2 regions of the Paenibacillus rhizolycopersici genome follow, and region 1 is predicted to be linked to the other one. Evidence: riboswitches for the same ligand, from Rfam matches in the RefSeq annotation. Region 1 holds a riboswitch; the other holds the start of a gene.
The links. Region 1 has a riboswitch for FMN ahead of ribD (bifunctional diaminohydroxyphosphoribosylaminopyrimidine deaminase/5-amino-6-(5-phosphoribosylamino)uracil reductase RibD). Riboswitches for the same ligand answer to the same signal wherever they lie in the genome.
Positions count from the first base shown of each region.

Region 1 (6,182 bases):
CGCTGATCAATTTAAGGTCATAGGTTTTGGCGATTTCCACCAAATCCGGCAACCTAGCCATGGTTCCGTCTTCCTTGATGACCTCACAGATCACGCCGGCCGGATAGGCGCCGCACATCCGGGCCAAGTCGACCGCCGCTTCCGTATGACCGGCGCGCCGCAGCACGCCCCCCTTTTTGGCAATCAGCGGGAACATATGGCCCGGCCGGCGGAAGTCCGCAGCCTTGGCGTTCGGATCCATGATGGCCTTAACCGTCAAGGAACGCTCATAGGCCGAGATTCCTGTCATCGTATCCTTATGGTCGATGGAGACGGTAAAGGCCGTCCCGTGGTTATCGGTATTTTGCGCCACCATCGGCTGCAAATCCAGTTCCTCTGCTCGCTCCGCCGTAATCGGCAGGCAGACCAGTCCGCGCCCTTGAGTGATCATGAAGTTGATCACTTCCGGCGTCGCTTTTTCAGCCAGGGCCACAAAGTCCCCTTCATTCTCCCGGTCTTCATCGTCAACGACGATAATGACCTTGCCCCGCATCAATTCGTAGATTGCTTCTTCGACTCGGTCTAATACGATATCACCCATAGCTTTCCCCTCCTTGTTTTATATGTAGTTCAAAATGTCGTCTTTGGATCACGAAGCAGCTCGAGAAGGTTGATTCGGCGGCGAATCTTGCATTCACCCGGGCCTTCCGCTGCTCACGTAGCTTCCAGCTACGCTGTGCTGCTCAGTCCCTAGCTTCATTCAACCTTCTTGGTGCTCCAAATCCAACCTCTTGAACCTTTATTGAAGTTGTAGTTCAAAATGTCGTCATTTAACCCCCGACTTTTTTAAACGAACCCGTTCGCTGCCAGAAACGGGAGGTTGATTCCCGACTCGTCTCCGGTCTCTTCCCCCGGATCGCCGCTACCTCTGCCATACTTCAGCAGATGATCCACGTATTTGCCGAGTACGTCGCATTCCAGGTTGACGGTGTCCCCGGCCCGCTTAAAGGCCAGTACGGTTTCGGCTAGCGTATGAGGGATAATGGAAATCGTAAACATCCCGCCTTCCGCTTCGACCACCGTCAAGCTGATCCCGTCCACGGCAATCGATACTTTTGGAATAATGAATTTCAATAAGGATGATTTCCCGGGTCGGATTTGAAACACGACCGCATTTTGATCCTGACTGGTCCCGACAATCGTACCGATTCCGTCAACATGCCCCTGTACGATATGCCCGCCGAATCGTCCATTGGCCGCCATGGCTCGTTCGAGATTCACGCGACTGCCTGGTTTTAGATCCTTCAGATTCGTGTTGCGGTACGTCTGCGGCATGACATCTACCGTAAAGGAGGAAGCGTCGAACGAGGTTGCCGTTAAGCATACACCGTTAACAGAAATGCTGTCGCCCAGCTTGATGCCTTCCGTAACGACTTTCGCCGAAATGCTCAGTAGCATCGCTTCGCCCTTGCGGCTGATCGACTTCATCGTGCCGATCTCCTCCACTAGTCCTGTAAACATCAGTGATCCTCCTCCCTCACTTCAGCCTGTGCCCAGACCGGAATTCCTCGGATGCACACATTATCCCCGATTTGTTCGACTTCCATGTCGCGTAACGAGACCGCGTCCCGCATAAGATCAAACCCGGCGAAGCTAAAACTTCCGGGCGCTTCGCTCCCGCCGACGATCTTGGGGGCGAAGAAGATCACGATTTCATCCACCAATTGACGTTCCAGCAACGAGCCATTCAATCGACCGCCCCCTTCAACGAGTACGGAGGATATGCCCCGTTGTCCGAGCTGAACTAACGCCTCATTGAGATCGACCTGTGGGCCGCTTCCGCAACGAAGAATCTCGACGCCAAGCTCGGTCAGCCGCTCAGCTTTGTCCGGGTCAGCCTGCTCTGTTGTCACGATCCAAGTTGGGGCTATCCCATCGTGAAGGATCTGCGCCGTCTCGGGAATGCGAAGCGTGGAATCCGCAATGACCCGTACGGGCGATAACCCCGGGACAGTTAAACGGGTTGACAACTGCGGATTATCGGCTACGATCGTCGACACGCCAACCATAATCGCCTGATGGCGATGCCGCATCGTGTGCACGATTTCCCGCGCTTTCTCGTTCGAGATCCATTTGCTGTCCCCGGATCGACTTGCAAGTTTTCCGTCCAGCGTGCTGGCAGATTTGATTGTCACATACGGCAAGCCGCTGGTGATAAACTTGATGAACCGGCGATTCAGCTTCAAGGCCCGGTCGCGCAGCACGCCAACTTTAACTTCAATCCCGGCGGTACGCAGCAACTCGATTCCTTTCCCGGCAACCAGGGGATTCGGATCCTCACAGGCAATCACGACACGTGCCACCTTCTCGAGCACCAACCGCTCCGCGCAAGGGGGTGTCAAACCGTGATGACTGCAAGGCTCCAATGTGACGTATACCGTGCTGCCTTCGGCCTGGGAACCGGCCATGTTCAAGGCATGCACCTCCGCGTGCGGAGTCCCCCGCTGCAAGTGGGTACCAAGTCCAACCAACGTCCCTTCCTTAACGACAACGGCGCCGACGACCGGATTCGTCTCGGTTTGTCCCAGCGCCCGCTCCGCCATGTCTAACGCTAAAGTCATGTAATAATCGTCGTCGATCGCCTTCATCCTCCATCCTCCTTCCGTCCTTGCCTGTCGCTCAGTAACAAAAACAACCCTGCCGCAATCCGGCAGGGTTGATCATGAGAGTAGTTCTACGCTAAATCAAAGAGCGCCTCCGCCTAAAATCACGCCGCCGCTTATCCATTGATAAACAAGGACGATAAATTTATGGCGAAAAGCTAGCATCGCCAAAGCTCCTTCACAAAATCAAATGTGAAAAATAGAACTTGGTCGATTGAACTCTCGAAATCCGAACACCTTCGCAAATAAAATAACGTACGTGCTCCCGCGTTTTCCTTCTCCCATCCAGACTATACTGTCGGTCCCGGAATCTCACCGGCTCAGCCGCATGCTTACGAAAGCACTGCGGGTCACGGACTTGTGCTACATCGGACTAGCGTCCAATGAGCCATCACCGTCGGTAGGGAATTTCACCCTGCCCCGAAGGATTGCTTAATATTAGGTTTGCATAACTGCAAGACGAATGTTAGCACTATTCCTGTCAAAAATCAAGCCTACTCGTCACTACACCCTGCCTCAATTCCATTCGTGCAAGGAATCTTCATCCCCCTATCTCCCGGGAACCAAGGTGCATAAAAACCTCCCGAAATAGCCAACCTTAAAGTCGATATCGTATTGACAAATCCCATACTCAGGAGGAATGAACGTGGCTAAACCGGACAATCGCTCCGACAACGTTGATAAGCTGCAAAGAAGCATTCAAAACACCATCGAGAATTTCCGTGAGGGACAAGATTACCTCAGTGAGCATGCCGATGAAATCTCCGTCAAGGAGAAGAAACAGGTTCAGGAGAAGAACGAAAAACGGCTGCACGCCATTGAAGGCTTCCGGGAAGAAGTGAAGGACGAAGCCGCTCATCAAAGAAAATCGTAAAAAATGAATCAAGGGGTGCTCCGCTGCCAAGCCTGCTTGGCCTTGCGGGGCACCCCTTTCACTTCGAACCTGCTTACGCTTCGTCCCAAACGGAAACTTCCTTCATTTTATCGCCAGGACGGACATTGTCCACAAGTTCCATTCCCGAAGTCACTTTGCCGAACACGGTATGTACCCCGTTCAAATGCGGCTGCGCTTCGTATACGATGAAGAACTGACTGCCGCCGGTATCTTTGCCTGCATGGGCCATCGACAGCACCCCGCGCTCATGTTTGGTTACATTCGTATCCGTCTCGCATTTGATGGTGTAACCTGGGCCTCCGGTTCCGTTACCGATCGGACATCCGCCTTGAGCCACAAAACCCGGGATTACGCGATGGAACGTGAGTCCGTTATAGAATCCGGAATTGGCCAGTTTTTCGAAGTTCGCGACCGTACCCGGAGCTTCTTCGGGCAGGAATTGAATTTCGACCTCGCCGCCTTTTTCCAATACGATTTTACCTTTTTTCATATCCGTGCACACCCTTCTTCTTAGCGTCATTGGACAAACCTCTTCCAGTTTACTAAAAAAAAGCCTTTCAAGCAAAAAAGCCGAGGGAATCGGACAATCCGATCCCCTCGGCTTTACTCCTGCTTCTCCTCGTCGCTTACTTCAACGAAGGCTGTTTGGCGATCCGTTCCGGAATTACGTCACAGGCGATTAGGTCCTGCAGGGACTCTCGTTTTACGACCAGATCGCTTTGGCCGTCTTGAACGAAGACGACCGCTGGACGGCGTAACCGGTTATAATTGCTGGCCATCGCGTAGTTGTAGGCGCCGGTGCAAGCCACGGCGAGCAAATCGCCGCTGTTCACCTTCGGCAAATCCACGTCCCAGATCAGCATGTCGCCGCTCTCACAACATTTGCCGGCGATCGATACGGTCTCTTCGTTCGCATCGTTACCACGGTTGGCGAGCATCGCCTCGTATTTAGAACCGTAAAGGGCCGGACGCGGGTTGTCCGTCATCCCGCCATCCACGGCGACGTATTTACGCACACCAGGGATATCCTTACTCGTGCCCGCCGTATAAAGTGTCGTCCCCGCATCGCCTACGATGCTCCGGCCTGGTTCTACCCAGATTTCCGGAAGCTGCGGATAACCAGCAAATTCCCGTTTGACCGCATCCGTAATCGCACCGACATAATCGGAAACCTTCAGCGGCGTATCGCCTTCCGTATAACGGATGCCAAAGCCGCCTCCTAAATTGACGACCTTGAAGGTGACGCCCAGCTTCTCCTTGACCTGCAAAGCGAACGCTGCAACCCGCTCAACCGCCATCTGGAAACCTTCCACTTCGAAAATTTGCGAGCCGATATGCGAATGTACGCCGAGCAAATGCAGATTCAAGCTTCGGTTGGCCAACTCAACAGCTTCCATAGCCGAGCCGTTGCCGATATCAAACCCAAACTTGGAATCGGTTTGGCCGGTTGAAATATATTCATGCGTGTGGGCTTCCACCCCCGGCGTTACGCGCAGCAGAATATTCACGGTGACGCCTTTCTCAGCGGCAAGCGCTTGAAGCATATGCAGCTCCGTAAAATTGTCAGCCACGAAACAGCCGATGCCGGCGGATATCGCCATTTCCAATTCATCCGGCGTCTTGTTGTTGCCATGAAAATGGATTCGCTGCGCAGGGAATCCCGCTTGAAGGGCCGTAAACAATTCGCCCTCGGAGACAACGTCCAGGGACAAGCCCTCCTCCTCGGCCAGCCGGCACATCGCCATGACGCAGAACGCTTTGCTGGCATAAGCAACCTGGAAAGCCAGGCCCGATGCTCGGAAGGCGTTCATATATTCACGGCATCTTTGCCGCACAAGAGCTTCATCTACGACATACAACGGCGTTCCGTAGGATTGCTTTAGCTCGACCGTATCGCAGCCGCCGATTTCGAGATGGCCTTTTGCATTAATTTTGCTGGTACCGTGTAAATACATCTATGCAGTCCTCCACTTTCAAATTTTACACCAGTATAGCAAACAACCGGCAACCTGAAAAATGGATTTTTCGGAATATCATTTGTGTTATTTGTTGAACAAGCCTAAACGTCACCGTTTGCCCGGCATCCGCGTATTGTCCCGCGGCTTGTTGGAGGACGGTCTTTGCTTGGATGTCATCACCGGAACACGGAATAACACCCCGGCCATCGCCTTTGCATTAAAAGGTATAAATGGCCACATGTAAGACGAGTTATTCGAACGGCGCAAAGTCAGCAGCACGATAAACGAAGTTATCCCAATGACAAATCCAGGGGCGCCAAAGATCGCCACCGCCACCAGCAATGCGAGCCGCACCACACGATTGGCGAGACCCAGCTCATAGCTTGGCGTCGCAAACATCCCGATCGCGGCCACTGCCATATACAAGACTACCTCGTTAACGAAAAGCCCTGTCTGGACGGCGATATCCCCGATCAAGATGGCGGCAATCAAGCCCATCGCTGACGCAAGAGGCGTCGGCGTATGCACGGCCGCCATCCGCATGAGATCGACGCCGAACTCCACCAACAGGAACTGAGCGATTAGCGGGATTTTTCCCTGCTCCTGGGGTCCGATGAAGGCGAGTCCCGCCGGCTTGAACTCCGGATGGACGACGACCAGAAGCCAGATTGGAAGCAGGAAGAGCGA
Region 1 is NZ_JADCNN020000005.1:147,918-154,099, forward strand. Features, by position in the region: gene IM700_RS07755 (bifunctional 3,4-dihydroxy-2-butanone-4-phosphate synthase/GTP cyclohydrolase II) at 1-580, opposite strand, end outside; gene IM700_RS07760 (riboflavin synthase) at 826-1,500, opposite strand; gene ribD (bifunctional diaminohydroxyphosphoribosylaminopyrimidine deaminase/5-amino-6-(5-phosphoribosylamino)uracil reductase RibD) at 1,500-2,627, opposite strand; FMN riboswitch at 2,912-3,074, opposite strand; gene tlp (small acid-soluble spore protein Tlp) at 3,289-3,516, shown strand; gene IM700_RS07775 (peptidylprolyl isomerase) at 3,590-4,027, opposite strand; gene lysA (diaminopimelate decarboxylase) at 4,164-5,492, opposite strand; gene IM700_RS07785 (spore germination protein) at 5,604-6,182, opposite strand, start outside.

Region 2 (6,182 bases), on a different contig from region 1:
ACTTGGGTAAAAATATATTTTTTAACGCGCATCACTCCCCGATGGGAGCCTTCGCCAGCTTTACGTTAGGACATCCCGGCCAAAGCGGCGGATTCGACCTCGAACTGGGCAGCCCGCCTAAGCAGAACATTTACATCGGCTTGCAGGACGACGGGCAAGACCATTACCGGGCCCTGCCGTTCTTCGGCGAAGGTCTGGATGAGCGGGACCGTTATACGACGGAAGAGAGCGGCGACGAGTCCAGCGAGCAGCATTCCGTTCAGAAAAAAGAAAGCGGTCTCATCGAACCGTTCGGCCGCAGCGAGATTGTCCGCCGATTCGGTGCGGCGATCGACGAATGGCAAGCCGGCGATTTGACGTTCCGCCTGATCTCGCCGTTTGAAGGCGTGCCCGACCCTGAGACGGCGACCGAAGATCAGCTGCGCTTCGCGCTCATGCCGGCCGTGCTGGCCGAAATCACGGTCGACAACACGCGGGGAACCTCGGCCCGGAAAGCCTTCTTCGGTTTGCAGAACATCGATCCGTTCAGCGCGATCCGACGCTTGGAGGATGTGACCGACGGCCAGATCTGCGGCGTCGGCCAGGGCCGCCATACCGCGATTGCAGCGAACGACCCGCGGATTACAAGCGCCGGATTCTTCAAGATGGAATCCATCCTGAAGCCAAAGGTTCCGGAGAACCTCCGTTTTGGTCTCGGGCCAGTGGGCGCGCTGCTCATGGATACCCCCGCCGGCGAGAAAGCTACCTACCGCTTTGCGCTCTGTTTCTATCGCGCCGGTTACGTCACCACCGGGATGGACGCGTCCTACTATTACACGCGGTATTTCGCCAATATCGAGGACGTAGCCGATTATGCGCTGGCTGAGTTCGACCGTAAGCTGGAGGTTGCGCAGAAAGCCGAGACGCTTGTCTACGACTCGAAGTTGACCGAGGACCAGAAGTTTATGCTCGCGCACGCGATCCGTAGCTATTACGGTTCCACCGAGCTGCTGGAGCAGGACGGCAAGCCGCTTTGGGTCGTGAACGAAGGCGAATACCGGATGATGAATACGTTCGATTTGCTGGTCGACCAGTTGTTTTTTGAGCTGAAAATGAATCCGTGGACGGTCAAAAACGAGCTGGATCTCTACACCAGCCGCTACAGTTATCGGGACACGGTACGTCTTCCCGGAGATGCGACCGAATATCCCGGCGGCATCAGCTTCACGCACGACATGGGCGTTGCCAACACGTTCTCCCGACCGGGCTATTCGGTTTACGAGCTGCATGCGATTGACGATTGCTTCTCCCATATGACCCATGAGCAGCTCGTCAACTGGGTATTGAGCGCCACGGTTTACGTCCAGCAAACGAATGACCGCGAATGGCTGGATCGCAACCTGCCGATCCTGGAGCAATGTCTGGAAAGTATGGTGAATCGCGATCATCCGGACCCAGCTAAACGGACCGGCGTCATGGGCCTTGACAGCTCCCGCACGATGGGCGGTGCCGAAATCACCACTTACGACAGCTTGGATGTCTCGCTGGGTCAAGCGCGGAACAACATTTATTTGGCTGGCAAGAGCTGGGCAGCTTACGTCGCGATGGAAAAGCTACTGCGAGCAAACGGACGCGAGGCGGCGGCCGAACTGGCCGGACGGCAAGCAGAGCGGTGTGCCGGGACGATCACCGCGCATCTGCTGCCAGGCGGCTACATTCCGGCGGTCATCCAGGAAAATAACGACTCCAAGATTATCCCGGCGATCGAGGGTCTGATCTTCCCGCTGTACACTGGATGCGAAGAAGCGCTGGATCCGAACGGCCGGTTCGGCGAATATATTCGGGCATTGTCCACGCACCTGAACACGGTGTTGCAACCCGGAATCTGCCTGTTCGAAGACGGTGGGTGGAAGCTGTCCTCGACGAGCAACAATTCCTGGCTCAGCAAAATTTATCTGTGTCAATTCATCGCCCGCCGGATCCTAGGCCTGGCCTGGGATGAACGGGGCCAAGCGGCCGACGCCGCGCATGTCGCCTGGCTGACCTCCGAGAAGAACGCCTTCTGGAGCTGGAGCGATCAGATGATGGCCGGCGTAATCTGCGGCAGCCGGTATTATCCGCGCGGCGTGACGGCGATTTTGTGGCTGGACGAGAACTAAACGATCACGGCCAAGCGAGCTGAATAAAGCGAAAAAAAGCGAGGTTTCCGAACCCAGTTAAGGGCGGAAACCTCGCTTCTTTTTATAAGCGAAAGGTTATTGCTTGGCTCCCTGGCGGGAGATCAGGAACAACGTGCCCCAAATCAGAACGAATCCGCACACCTGGGCGGGTGTAATCATCTGCTGGAAGGCAATCCAGTTGATTAGAACCCCGACCATCGGGAAGCTGAGTTCGGCTAATGTGGCGACCGAAGCCTTCGTTGTCGTCAGCCCCTTGTAGTATACAAGCAGGCTGAGCAGTCCCGGCAGCAGCGCTTGTCCCAGCATGTTGAGCGAAAGCGCGGCAATTTGTGAGGTACCGGCAGGCAGGTTCCAGGCGGCCCCTTCGTTCCAGGTGATGGCCAGCAGCAGCGGCAGCGCCAATACAAACCGCAGCGACGTCACCGTCTCATACTTCATATGCCCAACCATCATCCGGCCCATCACGGTGGATCCGCCCCACAACGCGGCCGCGCCCAGCGACAGCAAGCTGCCCACCTGCACAAAGTCGCTCCAATGCCCGATTGGCATCGTAAATCCGAAGGTCAGCAAATACGTTCCGAGCAGCGCAATGACCAAGAAGCCGAAGAAGAACCGAGGCAGCTTCTCCTTGAGCAGCAATCCGGCCAACAGGATGGCAAACAGCGGTTGCATCTTCTGCAGCAGCAGCACAGCGTTCAGATCGCCGTTCGACAGCGCCATCGTAAACAGAATCGTGGCGATGGCGGAACCGCCCCAGGAAATGAAGAGCAGCGCGCCCCCTTGCTTCCAGCCCAGCCCTTTCAGCTCGGTGCGGTTGTTCCATAAGACAGGTATGGCAATGAGCGCGATAATAAGGTGCTCAATGAGTACAATTTGAGCCGACGTCAGCGACTCCAGCAAGATGACTCGAAATAACGGGTCAACGCCCCACAGCGCCGCCCCCAAAACAACGAGCCAAAACCCGCTTCGCGATTTGCGTGCCTCTGCCTTCGCAGACGATTGCTGAACCTGGCCGGATGTCCCCGTAAGCGCCCCCGCGCCCGCCCCAGCCTGAATCCCGAGTCCGCCGCTAACATTTGCTTTTTCCATGGTGTTTGTCCCCTTCTTGAATAGAGGGTCTAAGTAGAAAACCCCCGCATCGACCTTCGTAAAGGTTTGCGGGGGCTGACCAAATAAGCCTGTCAGGAACCGTACCGGTCCCTGGATCAAACTATAGCTTTATTGATCTTCTCCCATCCGGACTTTACCGTCGGCCTTGGAATTACACCAAGTCAGTCGCGTGCGGCCGAAGCCACAAGCGAGTCGCGGGCTGCAGTTTCTGCAATCAGAAACCTCACCGCCGGTTAGGAATTTCACCTTACCCCGAAGATCTCTATTCATTTAAATTTTGATTACTTAACTTGTTTATATCATAACGCAGGATTTTCGGGAACTCTGTTACAAAAATCACAAAGTCCTCTCGCGTCCGAAAAATTAGGTTCTACCCTCTTTTGACCACATCGAAGTTGTTCTCGATCAGCAGCCAATTTTGCGGAAAACTTAAGCCCAGCTTCCAATAACTCATCCCGCGCAGCCCCAGCTCCTTGATCAAATTAAACTTGGCTTGGATTGAGCGGGCATCCTCAAACCATACTTCATGTTCCCGTCCTTCCCCATCCCAATAATGATAAAACGGAGCCTGATCCCGGTCGCTGTATTGAATCGCGACGCCGTGGCGCGCCGCAATTTGGATCGCTTGCTGGGGACTAACCGCCCGCGCGACGCTTCCTTGCACGAAAGGCAGCGTCCAATCGTAGCCATACAGATTTTGCCCCATCATGATTTTGGAGCCGGGCATTTCGGTCAACGCGTATTCGATCACACGACGGACCGGACCGATCGGGGATACCGCCTGGGCTGGTCCCCCGCTGTAGCCCCACTCATAGGTCATGATCACAACGAAGTCGGCGATTTCCCCGTGCGCCCGATAATCATGCGCTTCATACCACAGCCCCTGTTGGCCGGCGCTTGTCTTGGGCGCCAGAGCAGTGGACATCAGCCAACCCTGTTGCGCAAAACGCGCTTTGGCTTTTCGCAGAAAAGCGTTGTAGGCTTCCCGGTCGGCCGGCCGCAAGAACTCGAAATCGAAATGGATATCCCGAAAACCGTAATTGCTTGCCGTCGTAACGATATTGTCCAGAAAACGGTCCTGGATCGGGATATCGTTCAGCAAAATCCGGCCTAACTCATCGCTAAATTGATCGTTCTCCTGATTCGTGATCACCATCATCAGCACGACCCGGTTCGCCCGGGCGATTTCCGGAAACTGATTGAGCGGCGGCTCCTTGAGCGAACCATCCCGCTGCGCCTGAAAGCTAAATGGAGCCAGGTACGTCAGGTGCTGCGCCACTTCGCGCGCGCTTCGCTCCAGCGCTGGAGCAACCGTCCCCCCGCGCGGCTCAACGTAGGCGTTAAACTCGGCGCTTCTACGCGGGCGCGGCGGGATATATAACCGAAATCCGATCGACAGGGGTTGATCCGCGGCAATGGCGTTGACACGAGCCAGCTCTTGATAACTTAACCCAAATCGCTGCGCGATCGACCATAGGCTGTCCCCGGACCGAACCCAGTAATAGCTGCCGACAATCGGGATAACCAAGGTTTGTCCAACCACAAGCTGTTCCGGGTTCGGCAGTTCGTTGGCTTCGACGATATCCTCATAAGGTACGCCATAAGCATCCGCGATGCTGTACGTCGTTTGGCCCGGCTGGACAGGATGAATCTGCATCTGCTCCCCTCCTTCATATGGATCATGTTATCACCATCCTATGAAGGAGCCAGTTTGACCTATTCCCCGTCAGAACGCCGGAAGGGCAATCTCGTTGTAATTGTCTTCAAGGAATTTTTTGACTTCCGGACTGGAAATCGCCTTCGCCAGCTTCTGGATCGGTTCCGAATCCTGATTGTCCTGGCGGGCGACCAAGGTGATCGCAAAAGCCGATTCCACGGTTTCTGTCAGCAAAGCGTCTTTCTTCGGCGTAAGACCCAGCGGGCTGGCATAAGCCGGAGTCATCAGCACCAAATCGGCGTCATCCAGCATCCGCGCCAGCATCAGTAGATCAACTTCTTCGAATTTGTAGTTGTGGCTATTTTCTACGATATCACCCACGGTAGCATGGATGCCCACGCCTTCCTTCAGTTTGATCACGCCGGCCTTATCCAGCATATCTAGCGATCGTCCCCCGTTCGTCGCGTCGTTTGCGATCACGATGGTCGCGCCGTCCGGCAATTCTTCCATCGATTTATAGCGTTTGGAGTAAGCTCCGTACACGGCATGATAAACCGGCTGAACCGGGACGAGGTTGGCGTTTTTATTCTTATTGTATTCTTCCATCCAAGGCACGTGCTGGAAGAAGTTCGCATCGACTTCTTTGTTCGCTAGCGCGTCGTTAGGCTGAATATTGTCGGACAACACGACGATCTCCAAGTTGATGCCTTCCTCTTTGAGCTGCGGTTTAATGAGTTCAAGGATGTCGGTCATCGGCGGAATCAAAGACGCAACCTTTAACGTTGTCATTTCCGTCGTCTCGGACTCGGCCGCGGCCGGTGCGCCTACGCCTGTCTCCGCATTCCCGGTGTTTGAAGCGTTCGAAGCGTTGCCATTATTGCCGCATGCGCTTAATACCAACATCAGCAGGACCAGCGTCATCATCCATTTACCTGTCTTTATCATGATTTCTCCCTCCGTTATTAGCGTTTATCCAACCAACGGGACAACGCATTTCCTATAAATTGAATTCCTTGCACCAGAACAATCATCAGCAGGATCACCGCGGCCATCAGCTCGGTTTCGAACCGCTGATAACCGTAGCGGATGGCAAAATCACCTACGCCGCCGCCGCCAACCACGCCCATCACCGTGGAATAAGAAATAAAGCTGATCGTCGAGGAAGTCAGACCCAACACCAGGCCGGACCGGGCTTCCACATATAGAAACTTCGCCACAATCTGAAGCTTCGACGCCCCCATGGACCGCGCCGATTC
Region 2 is NZ_JADCNN020000001.1:300,501-306,682, reverse strand. Features, by position in the region: gene IM700_RS01285 (glycoside hydrolase family 52 protein) at 42-2,138, shown strand; gene IM700_RS01280 (DMT family transporter) at 2,235-3,248, opposite strand; FMN riboswitch at 3,380-3,533, opposite strand; gene IM700_RS01275 (glycoside hydrolase family 18 protein) at 3,640-4,926, opposite strand; gene IM700_RS01270 (MetQ/NlpA family ABC transporter substrate-binding protein) at 4,996-5,871, opposite strand; gene IM700_RS01265 (methionine ABC transporter permease) at 5,889-6,182, opposite strand, start outside.
Region 2: it holds a riboswitch for FMN, as region 1 does, so the genes downstream of both, IM700_RS01280 (DMT family transporter) here and ribD (bifunctional diaminohydroxyphosphoribosylaminopyrimidine deaminase/5-amino-6-(5-phosphoribosylamino)uracil reductase RibD) in region 1, are expected to answer to the same signal.